One region of the Rossellomorea yichunensis genome, then DNA from elsewhere that is predicted to be linked to it. Evidence: riboswitches for the same ligand, from Rfam matches in the RefSeq annotation. Region 1 holds a riboswitch; each other region holds the start of a gene.
What was found. Region 1 has a riboswitch for cyclic di-GMP ahead of RSX31_RS15735 (hypothetical protein). Riboswitches for the same ligand answer to the same signal wherever they lie in the genome.

Region 1 (5,559 bases):
TTTTAAAATGATAGAAATGAAAGACGTGTATAAGCAGTACAGCAACGGTGTCATGGCTGCCAATGGCTTTAACGTCCACATTAAGCAAGGTGAGTTTGTGTATGTTGTGGGTCCAAGTGGCGCCGGGAAATCTACATTCATCAAGATGATGTACCGTGAAGAGAAGCCTTCTAAAGGCGATATCATCGTAAATGGTATTAATCTTGCAAAATTAAAAAATAGTAGAGTTCCATACTTAAGAAGAAACGTTGGAGTCGTGTTTCAGGATTTTAAGTTGTTACCAACTCTTACAATCTATGAAAACATTGCCTTTGCACTTGAAGTAATAGAAGAACATCCAAAGCAAATAAAGAAGAGAGTCATGGAAGTACTGGATCTGGTAGGGTTGAAGCATAAAGCAAGAATGCTTCCGAATGAATTGTCAGGCGGAGAGCAGCAGCGTGTATCGATCGCACGATCCATCGTGAATACGCCGAAACTTGTGATTGCCGACGAGCCTACGGGTAACCTCGATCCGGAAACATCCTGGGATATCATGAACATCTTAGAAGATATCAGCAATCGTGGAACAACGGTGATCATGGCTACTCATAATCGTGAAATCGTAAATACCATCAAGCATCGGGTAATTGCCATCGAGAATGGCCGAATTGTTCGTGACGAACAGCGAGGTGATTACGGTTATGAAAGCTAGGACGTATGGTCGACATCTAAGAGAAAGCTTCAAAAGTATCGGACGTAATGGCTGGATGACATTCGCATCCGTGAGTGCCGTTACTGTAACCCTGCTACTTGTTGGTGTGTTTATGGTACTTATGCTAAACATGAACAAGGTTGCAACCGATATTGAGAAAGACGTTGAAGTACGCGTACTACTTGAGATCGGTACTGAAAAAGCTCAAGTAGAAGAAATAGATAAGAAGATCAACCAAATTAGTGGAGTGGAATCCGTAGAATATTCTTCTAAAGAAGAAGAACTTCAGAATCTGGTAAAGGATTTAGGAGACGATTTCAGGTTATTTGAACAGGATAATCCATTATACGATGTATTTATCGTAAAAGCGGAAGATCCCCGTGATACTGGGAAAATCGCTGCTGAAGTCAGCAAGTATGAAGGTGTGAACGAAGCACTTTATGGTGAAGCGAAGATTGAAAGATTATTTAATGTACTGGAAATGAGTCGTAACGTTGGATTAGTGTTAATCATCGGTCTATTGTTTACCGCCATGTTCCTCATCTCAAATACAATTAAAATCACCATTGTCGCCAGAAGAAGGGAAATCGAGATAATGAAACTCGTGGGTGCAACCAACTGGTTTGTACGCTGGCCATTCATTCTAGAAGGATTATGGCTTGGAATTTTAGGTTCTATTATCCCGATCGCTCTTGTCACAACAGGTTACTACTATGCTTATGAATTTATTAAACCAAAACTACAAAACCATTTTATTCAGATATTAGATTTTACCCCCTTTATCTATCAAGTAAACGGATTGATTCTATTAATGGGTTGCTTGATCGGGGCTTGGGGAAGCTTTATGTCTGTTCGTAAATTCTTAAAAGTGTAAAATTTGATAGGTTGATAGAAGCTGAAAGGAGCATGCCGCTTGAACAAGAAGTATTTCGTATCATTATCAATTGCAGCAGCATTAACAATCGGGAGTCTACCAACGTTAGGAACAACTGCTAACGCTCATTCCCATTCTGTGGAGGAATTACAAAAGCAGCAAGAAGACATTTCTTCCAAAAAAGAGGAGATCAATGGCAAGATTGATGAAAAAAAATCTCAAATCAATCAAAATATCAATAAACAACAAGAAATCCAATCACAAATTGCTGAAATCAGTACAAAATTAAAAGATACTGAAACAAAGATTACCGAGAAAACAAAAGAGATTGACGAAACAACTGCAGAAATCAATAAACTTAAAGAAGAAATTGAAGTTCTAAAGCAAAAGATAGAAGAGCGTAACGAATTATTAAAAGAACGTGCCCGTGCGATCCAGGAAAAAGGCGGCTCTGCAAATTATCTTGATGTACTACTTGGCGCGGACAGTTTCGGTGACTTCATCAACCGTGTAACAGCAGTTAATACAATCGTAAGTGCAGATAAGAAGATCATGGACGAACAAAAACGTGATCAGGCTGAATTAGAAAAGAAACAAGAAGAAGTAGAAGGCAAGCTTGCAGATTTAGAATCTACTAAAGCAAGTTTAGAGTCTCTGAAAAAAGATCTTGATAGCCAAAAAGCTAAAAAAGCGGATTTATTCAAGCAATTAGAAGCACAGCAGGCTTCTCTTGAAGTGGAGAAAAAAGACCTTCAACAAGAATCTGATGAGCTTTCTAAAATGGAACACCAGCTTGAAGGTGAAATCCAGGCTGAACAAGCACGTTTAGCAGAACTTGCACGCCAGCGTGAAATCGAACGCAAGCGTCAAGCGGAAGCTGAAGCGGCAAAACGTGCAGCAGCACAACAACAAGCAACAACGAGCAGCAATAGCGGCGGTGGTTCTTCATCGACGCCTACTGATACAGCTCCAAGTGCACCAGTGAGTGCCGGTGCTTGGACAGCCCCAGCTTCTGGAACGATTACAACGAACTTTGGCTGGGATGTATTAAACGGTAAGAAACGTTTCCACTATGGTACGGATATCGCGGCAAGAGGCAGTGTTCCGATCTCAGCAGCAGCTGATGGATATGTCATCAAAAGCCACTATAGCTCAAGCTATGGAAATGTAGTATACATCACTCACTCAATCAATGGTCAAACGTTCACAACGGTTTATGCCCACATGTCTTCTTCATCAGTGAGTCAGGGACAAGCAGTGAACAAAGGTGACAGAATCGGTTACATGGGTAACACAGGATACTCTTTCGGACAGCATTTACACTTTGAATTACATGCAGGTTCTTGGAATGCATCTAAATCAAATGCTGTAAACCCGCGTCAATATATCAACTTTTAATTAGAAAACCCCGCCATGTGCGGGGTTTCTTTTATTGGAAATCTATTATTTAATCTTCATTACATTAAGATGTAAGGAAATGGAATGGAATATTATTCTCCTGCCTGTTTTCTTATCTTTTTCCTTCTAGTATAATGACAACTATATTACCTAAATATTAAAACAAATGATTTGTATAGTCCTTCGAAAAGGCAAACTAATTGAAAGATTAGGACGCAAAACCACGGGTCTTCTATTTTTTATAAGAAAATAATGATCGCCGGGTTACCGAAAACAATGGATTACAATGAATACTAATTAGGACGTTTTATTAGTATCATTTTACCTGCCATTTTGGTGGGGTTTTTTAATCTATATGTCCAGTATAGTAGGATTTGAATCTGTAGTAAGGATGATGATGTTGGAATTGACTGAATTAAAAAGGGAATTAAGAAGTTTTTGCAGAAGGAACCGTACCGCATTAAAGTATACGCATGTTGGGGAACTTTCAGCGGAAGAAATAAGTGAAATGCTTATCCGGAATCTGGGTGCTGAAGAAGTTAAGAGAATTCTAGCTGATATTGATATAATCAATAGCCGCAGGGGAGATACAGTTAAATATTTTATGCTTATTTTAGAGGGACTGAAAGCAGCATAAGAATACATAAAAACCGAATGCCGGTCTTAAATGGCATTCGGTTTTATTTATCTTTTAAAAGGATTGGGTTCTCTCCCATAGGTTATAGGCAAATATCGGTGCAAAAAGAAAAAAAGTATGGTTTAATAACCATATGCTTTTTAAAACGTAATCATTACGATTAACATAAGGAGTGAATCATATTGGCTAAGAAATCAAAGGTAGTAAAAGAGAAGAAGCGTCAGGAACTTGTTCAGAAATATGCAGATTTGCGCAGGGAGTTAAAGGAGAAGGGTGATTATGAAGAGTTAAGAAAGCTGCCGAGGGATTCCTCACCGACACGATTAAACAGTCGCTGTGAAGTGACAGGGAGACCGAGGGGGTATCTCCGTAAATTTAAAATGTCCCGTATCGCTTTTAGGGAGTTTGCTCATAAAGGGCAAATACCAGGTGTCAAAAAATCAAGCTGGTAATCCACGAAACTATAAGGAGGAATAAGAATGAAGAAAGAACTTCATCCAGAGTATCAACAGGTGGTATTTATGGACACGAATAGCGGTTTTTCCTTTTTAACAGGATCTACTAAAACTTCCAATGAAACGATTGAGTGGGAAGACGGGAACACATATCCCTTATTGAAAGTGGAGGTAAGTTCAGACACGCATCCATTTTATACAGGACGACAGAAGTTCTCAGATCGTGGAGGCCGTGCAGAACGCTTCTTGAGAAAATACAACATGAATTAGTGCATGTGTGGCTGTCAGAAAGAATATGTTATGGTATAGACCCATGCCGAGGTGACTATGATGAACGAACACTTAATGGAAATTGTCGCAAGGGATATTGTTGAAGGCTTGCCAAAGGAAAAAAGGGCCATCTATCAATATGTGGTCGGTCTTGAAGATGAATTGGCGAGACGGTCGGAGACTTCAGAGGAATTCATGGCATTACTTGTTAAGCATGCTCCTCATCAACAGGCAGCCTCTTATTTTAACATGAGCTTTGGAGAGTTGATGAAACGGATGAGGGATATTGAGCAAGAGATTAATACGAAATTAGATCAGAAGCTGAAGCATGCTACATGGATTGATTATACAGACACCATACGGTCGATGAAAGGATCAGGAGCAATAAATACAAGCTACTTCTTCTTCTCCATGGATCATGCTTATACTAAATAAAAAGAAGCCGTATTGAGTTTAAATCGTAATTATTCCGTTGTATGGGAATTTCTTAGTGAGAATACCGGATATAAATGAATAAGTGATTTTCGTTAAAGAAAATCAACAGAGAAAAAACCCTACTAAACTCAAATGAAGGAACAAAGGACTCTCCCATCAAGGAGAGTCCTTTTATTGTTCATATTTTTGACACCCATTACTCCACGCTATCTGTAATAATTTTTATATAGGTTACACTATGAGTTAAATAACTTGCTTGTACATTTAAAATTTAAGATACTAATACATAATAGGGTATTATCGCTGAACGGAGGAACCCCGATGACCGGAGATTTATATGAACATCACAAAGCTTCAAAGCTCCTCGATCCAAAACGTCAAGAGCTCGTGCCAGTGGACAAAGTACTCGAACTTCTCAAACTTAATAAAGACGATATCGTCGCCGATTTAGGCTGTGGCAATGGCTACCTGACTCTTCCAATTGCCAAAATGGTTGAAACAAAGGTTCAGGCGGTAGATCTGCAACAGGAAATGCTGGAGTATTTGAAACACCGTGCCACTGAAGAGAGTGTAGATAATATTATTTATGAGAAATCTTCCCTTGAATACCTCAGCTTCAACAAAGGTACTTTGGATAAAATCGTATCCGCATTCGTCTTACACGAAGTTCCCGACTTGATCAAAGTATTTCAGGATTTACACGATATGCTGAAGGAAGATGGAATATGGCTGATCCTGGATTGGGAAAAGGTAGAATCAGAAATGGGACCGCCATTAGATCATCGGATTTCTTCCA
Region 2 (5,559 bases), on a different contig from region 1:
TGTACAATTGCAGGACCAAGCAGGAGATTCCGTGCAATATGAATTAAAGCTGAACTTCCCGACTGCCGGTCCGAAACTCGGTAAGCTCGTGGGCCTTGTGCAGAAACATTTACAATCGTTAGATCATGAAGAAGCAAGCAAGGTTGTAGAACAAGGGCATCTTGACTTTGAGTCTCCAACCGGGGAAAAGGTATCAGTCGAGAAAGATGATCTCATCGTTCATAAAAAAACACATAAAGGGTTGGAAATGGCTTCAAACACAACCTTCAGTGTTTTCCTGGATACAACTATCACAGAGGATTTGCGTAAAGAAGGGAAGGCCCGGGAGCTTGTTCGCGCCGTCCAGCAATACAGAAAAGAATTGAATCTTGCTGTGGAAGAGCGTGTGAATCTTGTCCTGGATGTTGATATATCAATGAAAGATGTTCTGGAGCAATTCGAAGATTTACTGCAAAGCAGCCTCTTAATTAAGAGCATGGTGTTTGAGAAAAGAGAAAGCATGAAGACAGTCGAGATTGATGGTGACTGCGTAAGGATATTTGTAGAAGTGTGATCAACATAACCATTTTAGGGCTTATCCGAGTTTGGGTAAGCCCTTATTTTGTCTTGAGAATATGGAGTGCTCAGAGATCAAATATTCTGAGCTTTTTCATGGCTGATTATATTGTGATCATCGTACCTACTTCTGATTATACCCTCGTTCTCCATACGGCTGCAGTTTCTCCAACCACTTTTCTTCCAACTCATCCAGAGCTTCTTTTTCAGTGACAAATGGATCATCATTCTTTTTCAGTTTTTCCAACAGCTCGAATGTAAAAGCGTCTTTCCCGTACTGGTTCCATTCGGTTTGTAACGCTTTGCTGGTGGTGAATCCATTGTTTTCGAGCATGAACTTGATCCCGTTCAGGGTCTTCAGGTTTTTCGTCCTTCCGATATAGATTTTATTGTTTTGCTGATTCAAGATTTGAAAGACACCTGCTTCAACCGGTGTTTCTTTATACTGTTGTTTTAACTCTCTTTTTCGATCCATGTTTAGACCTCCTGTTAGTTCTTTACTTCTTTAACCAGTACTTGCTTCCGTCTGATTTACGGTCTATAAACCCATATTCAATGAGATATCTTCTGATGAGCACATAATCGTCATAAATGCCTTTTAATATTTGATTTATTTCTTTTTCCTCGTACACTTCGTCTTTCTTTAACTGTTTCGAAATCTCACGAAGAATGACCAGCCTTTGCTTTTCCTTTGGGGGGAATTTCGTCAATGCACCGTCAGAGAAGTACTTCTTCACGATTTGATCCTGTTCGGTCTGTGTAATATTGTACCGTTCGTCCACCATGGTGGCTGTCTTATGAACATGGACAAACGTCGGGGCATTTTCATCTTTTTCTTTCAGCAATTCCATCATGGTCAGGAAGGTCTTGGCTTGACGCTCCTTTTCTTTTAAAGCAAACCGGTGATGCCGGATAGTGGACGCACTTCCGATATCCAGTTCTTCTTTGATTTCTTTATCATTTTTCCCTTGATAAAAGAGGGTCAATAAACGTTTTTGGTGCTCGGTCAGACCCGTGAGCTTTTTATCCATTCCAATTAAATAATCAAATACAGACAGGTGCGTACGTTCAATGTGAACACCCATATATTTTTCAGCGAGGTAAAATTTATCTTCGTAAGGATAGACCATGCCTTTTTCAATGATCTCTCCGCACATAAGACAAATAAAGGAATCTTCTTCTTCGATAAACCCCCTTTTCATTTCTTCCAAAGAGGCACTCCAAAACAAGTTGGAAAGCTCCATTCCTTAACACATCCTATTCTTTTTATCTTTAACGAATTAATTGTTACTATATAAACGTATTTAAAATATGTTTGTCAATTTATAAACATAATATAAAATTGTTTGTTATTTGTCAAATGGGGTGTTAATGTTCCTCCATTTAAAAGTCACCAAATAGATCGATCAGCAGACTTACCCAAAAATCCAATCACAGTCTGGACCAGATGCAACGGGCGTGGTATCTTCAGATTATCAAGGTATGTAATGGAACGGAGGCCGAAATGGATGAACGACGTGACGAACATTAAATGTGAAAACATAACAGATGATATCATTCAGGAATACCAACAAAAGGGCTATGAGTTGGTATTCCAAGAATATGTGATGGAACACTCCTTAACGGACATCCCTAAAATCGAAACACCATTTCCATTTATTTTCAAAAGTTGGTCACCATCATTGAAAGAGCCATTTTATGAAGTTTACGAGGCTTCATTCAAGGACCGTCCCGGTTTTCCAGGGTGGCCCAGGGAGAAGTGGGTGGAGTGGATATCGTCCGGTTCTGATTTTCTACCGGAACGGTCCTATATCGTAACTGTCAATGACCAGGCGGTAGGTTTCATTGCAACCGATCAGGAGACTGATACAATCGGGTATATCATTCAAGTGGGTGTGATTCCGGAGTGGAGGGGAAAAGGGATCGCTGTTGTATTGACTTGTAAATGCTTAGAAGACCTCCGACAAGATGGTATGCAATCCGTCGTCCTCCACGTGAATCAAAACAATCCCGGAGCCATAAAGCTTTATGAACGTATAGGATTCAAGACTGTCCGGAAAAGAGGCACGTTTGGAATGACATCTTAGAGTGTCTGCGCAAACCGGGACGGTTCTTACTCCACTTTTCGGGAATCTAGTAGAGACGGAACCGTCCCCACTGTATCCATAATTACCATCATCTATTTCTTCACCTATTTGTAGTCTAAATATATTTTTGAATGTGTCGATATATTAAATATATTAATTTAGATGCGATGAATGGTTATCTGTATGTGGGCGCTTGGATAATCGGGGAGCAACTAGCGCAACCGGCTAATTGAACTTTACTGTTTGATTAGCTTTTTTTTATTATTGAACGTTACTTTCTATGCCCAGAAACCTAAAGATGAATGAATAATGAAGTACATAAGCAAATGTTCAAAAGAAGGGGATACGTATATGAACCAATTAACTAGTTAGGCAAGCACCCAAGTTTTAGATATAAAGGATGTTCTATTAGCTCTTGAAACAAATTTGGCTATGATAGAGTTCTCCTTAGACAGAAAGGTAATTTGGGTAAATGATAACTTCGCCGATGCAATGAATTACCGGGTACAGGAAATGCAAGGGATGGATCACAAACAGTTCTGCACGATGGAATATAGCCAAAGCAAAGAATATACAGAGTTGTGGGACAACCTCCGGCAAGGGAAAAAATCTCAAGAAAAAATTGAAAGAGTTGATAGACAGGGAAACAAACTTTGGCTGGAAGCAACATATATTCCTATTTTAGATGGAAAGGGTTCTGTCCATGCAGTCCTGAAAATTGCCACAGACATTACAAAAAGGGAAACTACAACGATAGAGATCATTTCCAAATTAAAGAGCATGCCGAATAATCTAGTTAACTCAGTTATGGACAATTCTAATGAAAAAGTAGAAGCGTTAGAGTCTTTAAGGGAACAAATTAAATTAATTGATGAAACGTCGAAATCGATAAAAAATATTTCTTCTCAAACAAACTTGCTTTCTTTAAATGCGGCGATTGAAGCAGCCAGAGCGGGTGAACACGGAAGAGGATTTAATGTAGTAGCCCAGGAAGTGAGGAAGCTCTCTGTGAATGCTGATAATGCCATTAAAGAGGTTAATGCTAACATTGAAAATATTACAAATGAACTAATAAAAGTTAATCAAATTTCAGAAGACTTACAAAGAATTGTTACAGAATCTAAAAATGAAATTGATCAAACCATTAACAAGTTAGAAAACCTTACTACAAATAAAGAGTAAGTGTAGGTAGCGGGTGCTGTGTTACATATTAGGAGAATATAAAGAGCGTGTTCTGAACAACTATGGTTAAATAGGCTCTTTAAATGCAACCCATGCAAACCGGGGACGGTCGTAAGGGAAAGGTTAAGACGGAACCGTCCCCACTCTGTCTGCACGGTGATGGATTAAAGGGTTGGTGACTGACCCAATTTTAGATTTGGATTTTAATGATTTATTTAAGATGAACTAGCATTGTTCCAACTTGGGATAAATGCTTTTTTTATGAAGTGATATTCCTAATGGATTCTATTTCTTTTTATAAATTTATTTAAAACGTGACCGATTTATTTTCATTTGCGTCTAAGTGTATAAGAAAAGGGGGAACAGTTTTGGAGCAACAAGAATTAAATGAATGGTTTAATCAATATGGAGAGTCAATCCTGACTTACATACTTTTAATGGTACGAGACTATCAACAAGCAGAGGATTTAACACAGGAGACCTTTCTTAAAGCATATAGGCGTCAACAGCAATTTGAAGGGAAATCATCTGTGAAAACGTGGCTATTTGCTATTGCTCATAATGTAACAAAGGACTATTTTAGAAAGAAAAATCCGTTAAAACACTATCTGGGCTTAACAATGGAAGAGAAAGACTGCAAGCCGCTACCTGAACAAATCGTAGAAATGAATTTCGAATCTGAACAATTATATAGAGCCATTCAACAATTAAAAACTTCTTATAGGCATGTCATCATTTTAAGGAAGTTAAAAGAATTTTCAACAGCAGAAACAGCTATTGTTTTAAACTGGTCAGAAAGTAAAGTGAAAATGACGTTAAAAAGGGCGCTAGTTGAATTGAAGAAGGTATTGAGTAAAGGAGGGATAATCGATGAAATACTCTAATGATCAATTTAAAGAATTAGAAGACCAATTTAAGATAGCAGACAAATCGAAAGAACAACTTAGAAGTAAAATAATGAAGAGTACATATAAAAATAAAAAGAGCCATTTTAAAAAATATGGTTGGATTGCAGCAGCGTGTATGCTCTTTATTGTCATATCTCCGTTCTACTCAACGACGATGGCAAGTATTGTAGAGAAAGTGTTACCAATTTCTATCACTCCTAATGTGTCAGATGGACAACAGAATCCTGATTTAACATCTAAGCTCTTTAAATTAGTCGAAAAGGAAGGATACACTGTTAATTCCGTAGGGACAACACCATCTCCATTCACCATTGAAATTTCACTCGTTTTGAAAGAATCTACATTAAAGCAAGCAAAAGAAGACCTTGAATCTAAGATCACAAATTATCTATATGAAAATGGGTATGACGAGTACGAATTAAAGATTATCGAAGCACCTGAAGTTCCCAATAATGAGCGAGGCGAAGATTCTAAAAAACTTTATGACCAGGTACGGGAGATTGTGAAGGAAGTATTCGCATCCTATGGATATGCCGAAGAGGCAGAGTATGAGTTAGCGGGAATTAAGGGAACTGACGCTACAACAATCGTCACAATTGATATGCCCGACCATATTGAAGAGTCAAAGGAAATTATTGCAGATATTGAAAAAGAAATAGAATTACAAAATTTAGATGTGAAAGGTATTGAGGTGGATACTTTCAACTTAGAACATCGTCAGCAAGATAATCGTTGGTCCTTTATTTCATCTGATATATATGACGCAATGGCAGGGAAATCGACTTATCAATTGGCAGGACTATCGTACAATGTGAAGAAAGGACACT
Region 3 (5,559 bases), on a different contig from region 1:
AGGGCTGTCACCCGTTGAGATAAATAGAAATTTTCGACTTTTGCTCTTGCTACTTTTTTAATGAGGTCTTCTGTTAACTTCTCCATTCTGTCAATTCTTTGTTCAAGATCTTGCAGTGTGGCCACAACTCCATCTCCCTTTCGAAAAATATTAAAACGGTAATTCGATAGGCTCTTTCTTGCTTGGCTCAGGGGTTTCTGCGGTTTCCCGCCTGCTGTCCATAAATCGGACATTTTCAGCGACAACTTCGGTTACATACGTACGTTTTCCTTGATCATTGTCAAAATAACGGGTTTGGATTCGACCGGTGACGCCAATGACAGATCCTTTCCGGCAGTATTTCTCCGTGTTGTCTGCTGCCCTGTTCCATATGGTGCAGAGCACGAAGTCTGTATCAACTTGACCTTGTTGATTCTTATAGTGCCTGTTCACGGCAATCGTTGCGTTTAGTACTGATTTCCCTTCCAATGTTTTTCTTGTTTCAGGATCCTTGGTCAGCCTTCCAACGAGGGTCACTTGGTTGATCAATGAATTCTTTCCTCCTTTCTCTTAAGGTGTTTTCATCTTACAATCTTCTGTCGCATCTTGTAAAATCGTGGATTTCCGAAATTCGAGGCAAAAATGGCTTGAATTTCGGAAATTCGCCTAGGGAGAATTCCCGGTTTTCGATCAAAATCAGGGTCAAAATCACAAAATTGCATCTTTCGTCCTTTTTTTCATCGAGGAATTTGTTAGGGAAACAATTCCTACTATGATATAATTTTATAAAACCTTTAAATGGGAGATGTTCGTTCATGAAAACCTTTAAAGTTATTTCACTGCAAGTAGTGGAGAACGATGAACTGCGTGACTTTGAGATTGTGGACGGTCTGATTATTAATAAAGAAGATGGGCAAAGTACTTGGCTTGTCGAAACGTACTTGTCGAATGAATATATCGAGTTCTTTCAAGAGGCTCAGCAACGTAAGGAAGACTTGGAAATCCAGGTCGTGATTTCCCACAAGGCCAATGACCCGGCTGCTTTCATGACTACAATCCGTTGTATTAAAGAGATGGATGAGCATATCAGTATTATGTTTGAGGGGAAATTGAAAAAACAGAGGAATGAATATGCAGAATTACTCCTTGATGACTTGGTGCAAAAAGGGTATTCGGGCGAAGAACTAATCCGGGAGTTCCGTGAGAAAATGGTATCGAAGCCTAGGATTCCGGCAACGGCAAAACCGAGCGTTTAATTATGCGAAATTATGTAATATCCGTATGATTCATTATGATATAATTGTATTTAATATTGTGACTTCTTATATGAAGTTCTTAGGTAGGTGTTCCCTGTGATTGGAGAAAGAGTAAAGAAATACAGACAAGAAAAACGCATGTCCATGACAGAGCTTGCTGATAAAGCCGGTGTCGCAAAGTCTTACTTGAGTTCAATAGAGCGTAACCTTCAACAAAACCCTTCCATTCAATTTCTCGAAAAAGTTTCAGCTGCCTTAGGGATTCCGATGGATGCTCTTTTACACGATCAACCAGATGATCAAAATATCGATCATGAGTGGCTTAAGATTGCAGAAGAAGCCATGGATTCTGGAATTACCAAGGAGCAGTTCAGGGAATTCATTGAATTTAATAAGTGGAAATTAGGCAATAAATAAAGTCTTGCGAATCGATTCGCAAGACTTTATTTATATTAAATCACTTTGTACTCTGCTTTCACTTCCTGGGACTGATTTTGAAGAAATTCTCTGATTTCTGATTTAGAAATTCCGGCGTCTAAGGCTTGTTTAATTAGTTCCATCCATTCAAGATCAAGTTCACGATTTGTCAATATAAATACCCTCCCAAAATACATATATGTATTCCAGGCAATCCAGCCATCATAGTTCTCAAATAACCACACCTTCTTCATCTATTTTCTGTTCATTATATTCAAGATGATTATGAAGATATGCCTACTTTCCCACCTTAGATCTGTGACTTTGCGTCCTTATTTTTCAATAAGTTTGCCTTTATCTGACTTCCCTTCGAACTAATTCGATTATACTAATAAACCACCCGAGTTTTTGTTGTTTTTTGTCTATTCTGATTATTTTATTTACACTTTTTTCCTACACATTCAACTATAATCTGACATTTACAAAAATATAATTATGTTGGGATTAATAAATCGTGTAAGAGCATGTTGAGGTTTGTCGAAAAACTACGAATTCATGCTATTTTTATATGCTTCTAACTTCCTTCTAAGAGGAAGGACTTTCTTATTAATATTTTGGTAATTACTAGAATCATAGAATGGCTGATCGGTTATGTCAAATTTACAGGTGGGACAAACCCATTCACCTGTTTCAGTGCTGCTATAGGATGGTCTTGTACATCGTCTGCATATTTTTTTGTACATAAGGTCACCTCTTCATTCAGGTTATGTTTCTCTTTTATTTGATAAACGTTTATTTACATATATTATTGTCAATCCCACTGTAGTTAATATAAGACCTACTGTTAATAGCAGGTAAAGGTTGGTTGCTGTGTTAGGTAGCTTTGGGCCTTGTGATGCTACAGGTAATTGGGTATCATTTGTTCCTGGGTTCACCGGGGTCGGCTTAACATTACTTTCTGGTTGCTTTACCGGATCATCTGAATCCTCGGGAGTAGTGGATGTATTAGCAGCTGCTACAATGATCATTTCAAAATATGCTGATGTTTGCTGAAACTCATTCCCTAATTCATATGGCATTTCAACCTGGAAAAATAGACTGTCAGTTACACCTTTTTTTAATGGCTTTGGTTTAAACCCAGTGAAATTTTTTAGTTTATCATCAAAGATTAATATGGATTTATCACCTTCATACACCTTCAAATCCAATTCGTTAAATAATTTCCTGTCAGATTGTTTATTGTCAACGCGAATCGAGTAGTTAAAATCTTTCTCCCCGCCATTTTTAACCCTCAATTCCCTCTCTGCCCAATCACCCGGCTTCATATTTGAAATATTAAATAAGAACTTTTCGTTAGGTATTAATATGATGTCTACTTCATTTGCATACGTTTTATGATTCATTATTCCAGAGATAAAAAATAGGATTAATAATATTACGGCAATTCTCTTTTGATTCATTCATTTCATCTCCTAGAATCAGCGATTTGTTCTTTTTAAAGAACACCTTAACTAATTATAAGATTTTACTTATGAAAAGAAAATCTTCAAAAATATTGAAATACCCGTCAAACAACGTGGATATCGATACTTTCCTCTTTATCCCTTTAAAATTCACTTTATTTCGTACTTTATAAAATAACAATTGTTCTATATAATGAATTAAATGAATTGTGAAGGAGTTATCGACATGGTAGGTGATAAGATTAAAGATCTTCGTGAACAAAAAGGGTTAACCATAAACGAGCTTTCTCATCATTCAAATGTTTCTAAATCATATATAAGTTCTATTGAAAGAGGAATTCAAAAGAATCCCTCCATTAAGATTCTTAAAAAAATCGCTCTTACTTTAGATACTTCTCTAGAGAATATTCTTTCGTCTGATAAGAATAAAGTTTTTTTAGATGAGGAGTGGGTTGAACCACTTGAGAAGGCCATTCACCAGGGCTTAACAAAAGAGGAATTTCACGATTTTCTTTCTTTTTTTCAGTATAAAAGGAGGAAGTATCATGAGTAGGAAGGTTTTTCTGATTTTAGGGATTTTCATTTTATCAAGTGGACTATCGTTTATCCTATATTCATTCCTTCAGATGAAAAGTAACGAAGAAGCCGAAAATGAAGCTCTCGTAAAAGCAAAAGCAAGTATTATGGAAAATTCTTCAGTACATAAGAGTTCAGAACCAATTAGTTCCTCTCATACCTCAATCGATTACCATTTTGAGAAAGGGGATGTCATTGGGGTTTTACAGATTCCAAGACTGGAAAGAGATGTAGCAATTATTGAAGGAACAGATGGGGAGGAACTTAAGAAAGGGGTAGGACATTATTCATCAACGTCACTACCGGAACAAAAGGATCAAATTTTTTTGGCCGGGCACAGGGATACGGTATTTAGAAACATTGGTGAACTCCAGCATGGAGATATCCTTTCCATCGTTATGCCAACCGGAACTTACTCCTATGAAATTTTTAAAACTTATATTGTAGATGAAAATGACACGTCGGTTATTCGGGCAACACGTCCTGAGGAAATTCTGACTCTTTCTACTTGCTACCCTTTTACTATTCTTGGTCCCTCAACCGAACGATATATTATTGAGGCTAAAAGAATTGAGTAAAATGTTAACCTTTGGTGTGGAGATTATGTTTCATTTTTGTCTTCTAATATCTCAATAATGGAACCGGTTAGAAATTTCATCTTACATCATCTCTATTTTTGGGGTGATGTGATTCAAAAAATAAAACAGAGACAACACTTAGCTGCCTCTGCCTTTTGAAGTGATTACTCGTCCTTCTTATCCTGATCCTGCATATCCATATCATCTTCTACAGCGTCTTCTTCAGGTGTGTTATTATCCTTCGCTGCATCTTTGTCGCCTTGCTCGTTTTGGTCCTCTGTTTCAGGGAGATTTTCTTCACCCATGTCCCCGTTATCTTCGTTCATGCCATCATCTTCCGGCACTTCTTCTTCTGTTGGTGCCTCGTCTTCCGGAGGTGGCTCCTGATTTGCGTTACATCCTACAAGAAGCATGGCAGCAAGTGCTGATCCACCAAGAATTGAAAGTAATTTTTTGCTCATGATGTATTACTCCTTTCTAACGTGTATGTTAGTTAATGTAAGACCGTTACTCTGGTCTTTCGTTAGCATTCCCTGAAAATAAATTTACTTGCATTTTGAGTAAAATTTTTTGGGTTAATTTGAATTTAAGCATGCGAAGGGTTGAATCAAAAAACTGGGCATGAAGTGAACGAATCACAACAAGCCCAGTTTGCACATTTTTTATTGTTTATCTCCTAAAGCGAACATCATTTCTAATTCGCATGCAACCTCACCATCAACCGTCGCTACGCCTTTTCCTTTACCGATCGGTCCTTTAAAACGGATCATTTCGACTTCAAGTCTCAGCTGGTCTCCCGGCTTTACTTGACGCTTGAAACGACACTTATCAATGCCAGTGAAGAAAGCTAGACGTCCACGGTTATCTTCCACTTTCAGCATGGCAACAGCACCCACCTGAGCAAGCGCCTCCACAATCAACACACCAGGCATAACAGGATAATCAGGGAAATGCCCATTGAAAAACTCCTCATTCGCCGTCACATTCTTAATCCCAACCGCTTTCTTGCCTTCTTCCACCTCAAGGATCCGATCCACCAGCAAAAATGGATAACGATGGGGAATAATCTCTTTAATCTCATTAATATCAAGCATTCATAATTCCTCCTACCAATATGTATGTACACCTTATTGTACAGAAACCGGGCGTGTAATAGCAACAGGAGAGGACGCCTGGAGAGGGACGGACCTCAAAAACAGACTAACTTTAAAAACTAAATCCCGTTATATCAAGGTTCCTTGTTCAATATGAGCGTAAAATTGAGGTCCGTCCCTCTACTTTGTCGACAAT

Region 2: linked by a shared signal. The riboswitch ahead of RSX31_RS08710 (methyl-accepting chemotaxis protein) and the one ahead of RSX31_RS15735 (hypothetical protein) in region 1 are both predicted to bind cyclic di-GMP.
Region 3: linked by a shared signal. The riboswitch ahead of RSX31_RS17435 (anti-repressor SinI family protein) and the one ahead of RSX31_RS15735 (hypothetical protein) in region 1 are both predicted to bind cyclic di-GMP.

Annotation. Positions count from the first base shown of each region.
Region 1 is NZ_JAVYAD010000005.1:367,843-373,401, reverse strand. It holds gene ftsE (cell division ATP-binding protein FtsE) at 8-694, shown strand; gene ftsX (permease-like cell division protein FtsX) at 684-1,568, shown strand; gene RSX31_RS15740 (murein hydrolase activator EnvC family protein) at 1,608-2,966, shown strand; cyclic di-GMP riboswitch class I at 3,147-3,238, shown strand; gene RSX31_RS15735 (hypothetical protein) at 3,322-3,603, shown strand; gene rpsN (30S ribosomal protein S14) at 3,786-4,055, shown strand; gene RSX31_RS15725 (type B 50S ribosomal protein L31) at 4,083-4,328, shown strand; gene RSX31_RS15720 (hypothetical protein) at 4,389-4,763, shown strand; gene RSX31_RS15715 (class I SAM-dependent methyltransferase) at 5,085-5,559, shown strand, end outside.
Region 2 is NZ_JAVYAD010000003.1:171,461-177,019, forward strand. It holds gene ileS (isoleucine--tRNA ligase) at 1-553, shown strand, start outside; gene RSX31_RS08695 (GIY-YIG nuclease family protein) at 680-1,030, opposite strand; gene RSX31_RS08700 (DUF2087 domain-containing protein) at 1,053-1,799, opposite strand; gene RSX31_RS08705 (GNAT family N-acetyltransferase) at 2,064-2,642, shown strand; cyclic di-GMP riboswitch class II at 2,794-2,878, shown strand; gene RSX31_RS08710 (methyl-accepting chemotaxis protein) at 3,069-3,824, shown strand; gene RSX31_RS08715 (RNA polymerase sigma factor) at 4,193-4,708, shown strand; gene RSX31_RS08720 (DUF4030 domain-containing protein) at 4,695-5,559, shown strand, end outside.
Region 3 is NZ_JAVYAD010000006.1:225,304-230,862, reverse strand. It holds gene RSX31_RS17455 (hypothetical protein) at 1-125, opposite strand, end outside; gene RSX31_RS17450 (single-stranded DNA-binding protein) at 151-528, opposite strand; gene RSX31_RS17445 (YwpF-like family protein) at 795-1,235, shown strand; gene RSX31_RS17440 (helix-turn-helix domain-containing protein) at 1,332-1,652, shown strand; gene RSX31_RS17435 (anti-repressor SinI family protein) at 1,688-1,825, opposite strand; cyclic di-GMP riboswitch class I at 1,859-2,015, opposite strand; gene RSX31_RS17430 (LPXTG cell wall anchor domain-containing protein) at 2,417-3,112, opposite strand; gene RSX31_RS17425 (helix-turn-helix domain-containing protein) at 3,342-3,668, shown strand; gene RSX31_RS17420 (class D sortase) at 3,661-4,269, shown strand; gene RSX31_RS17415 (hypothetical protein) at 4,434-4,730, opposite strand; gene fabZ (3-hydroxyacyl-ACP dehydratase FabZ) at 4,932-5,363, opposite strand.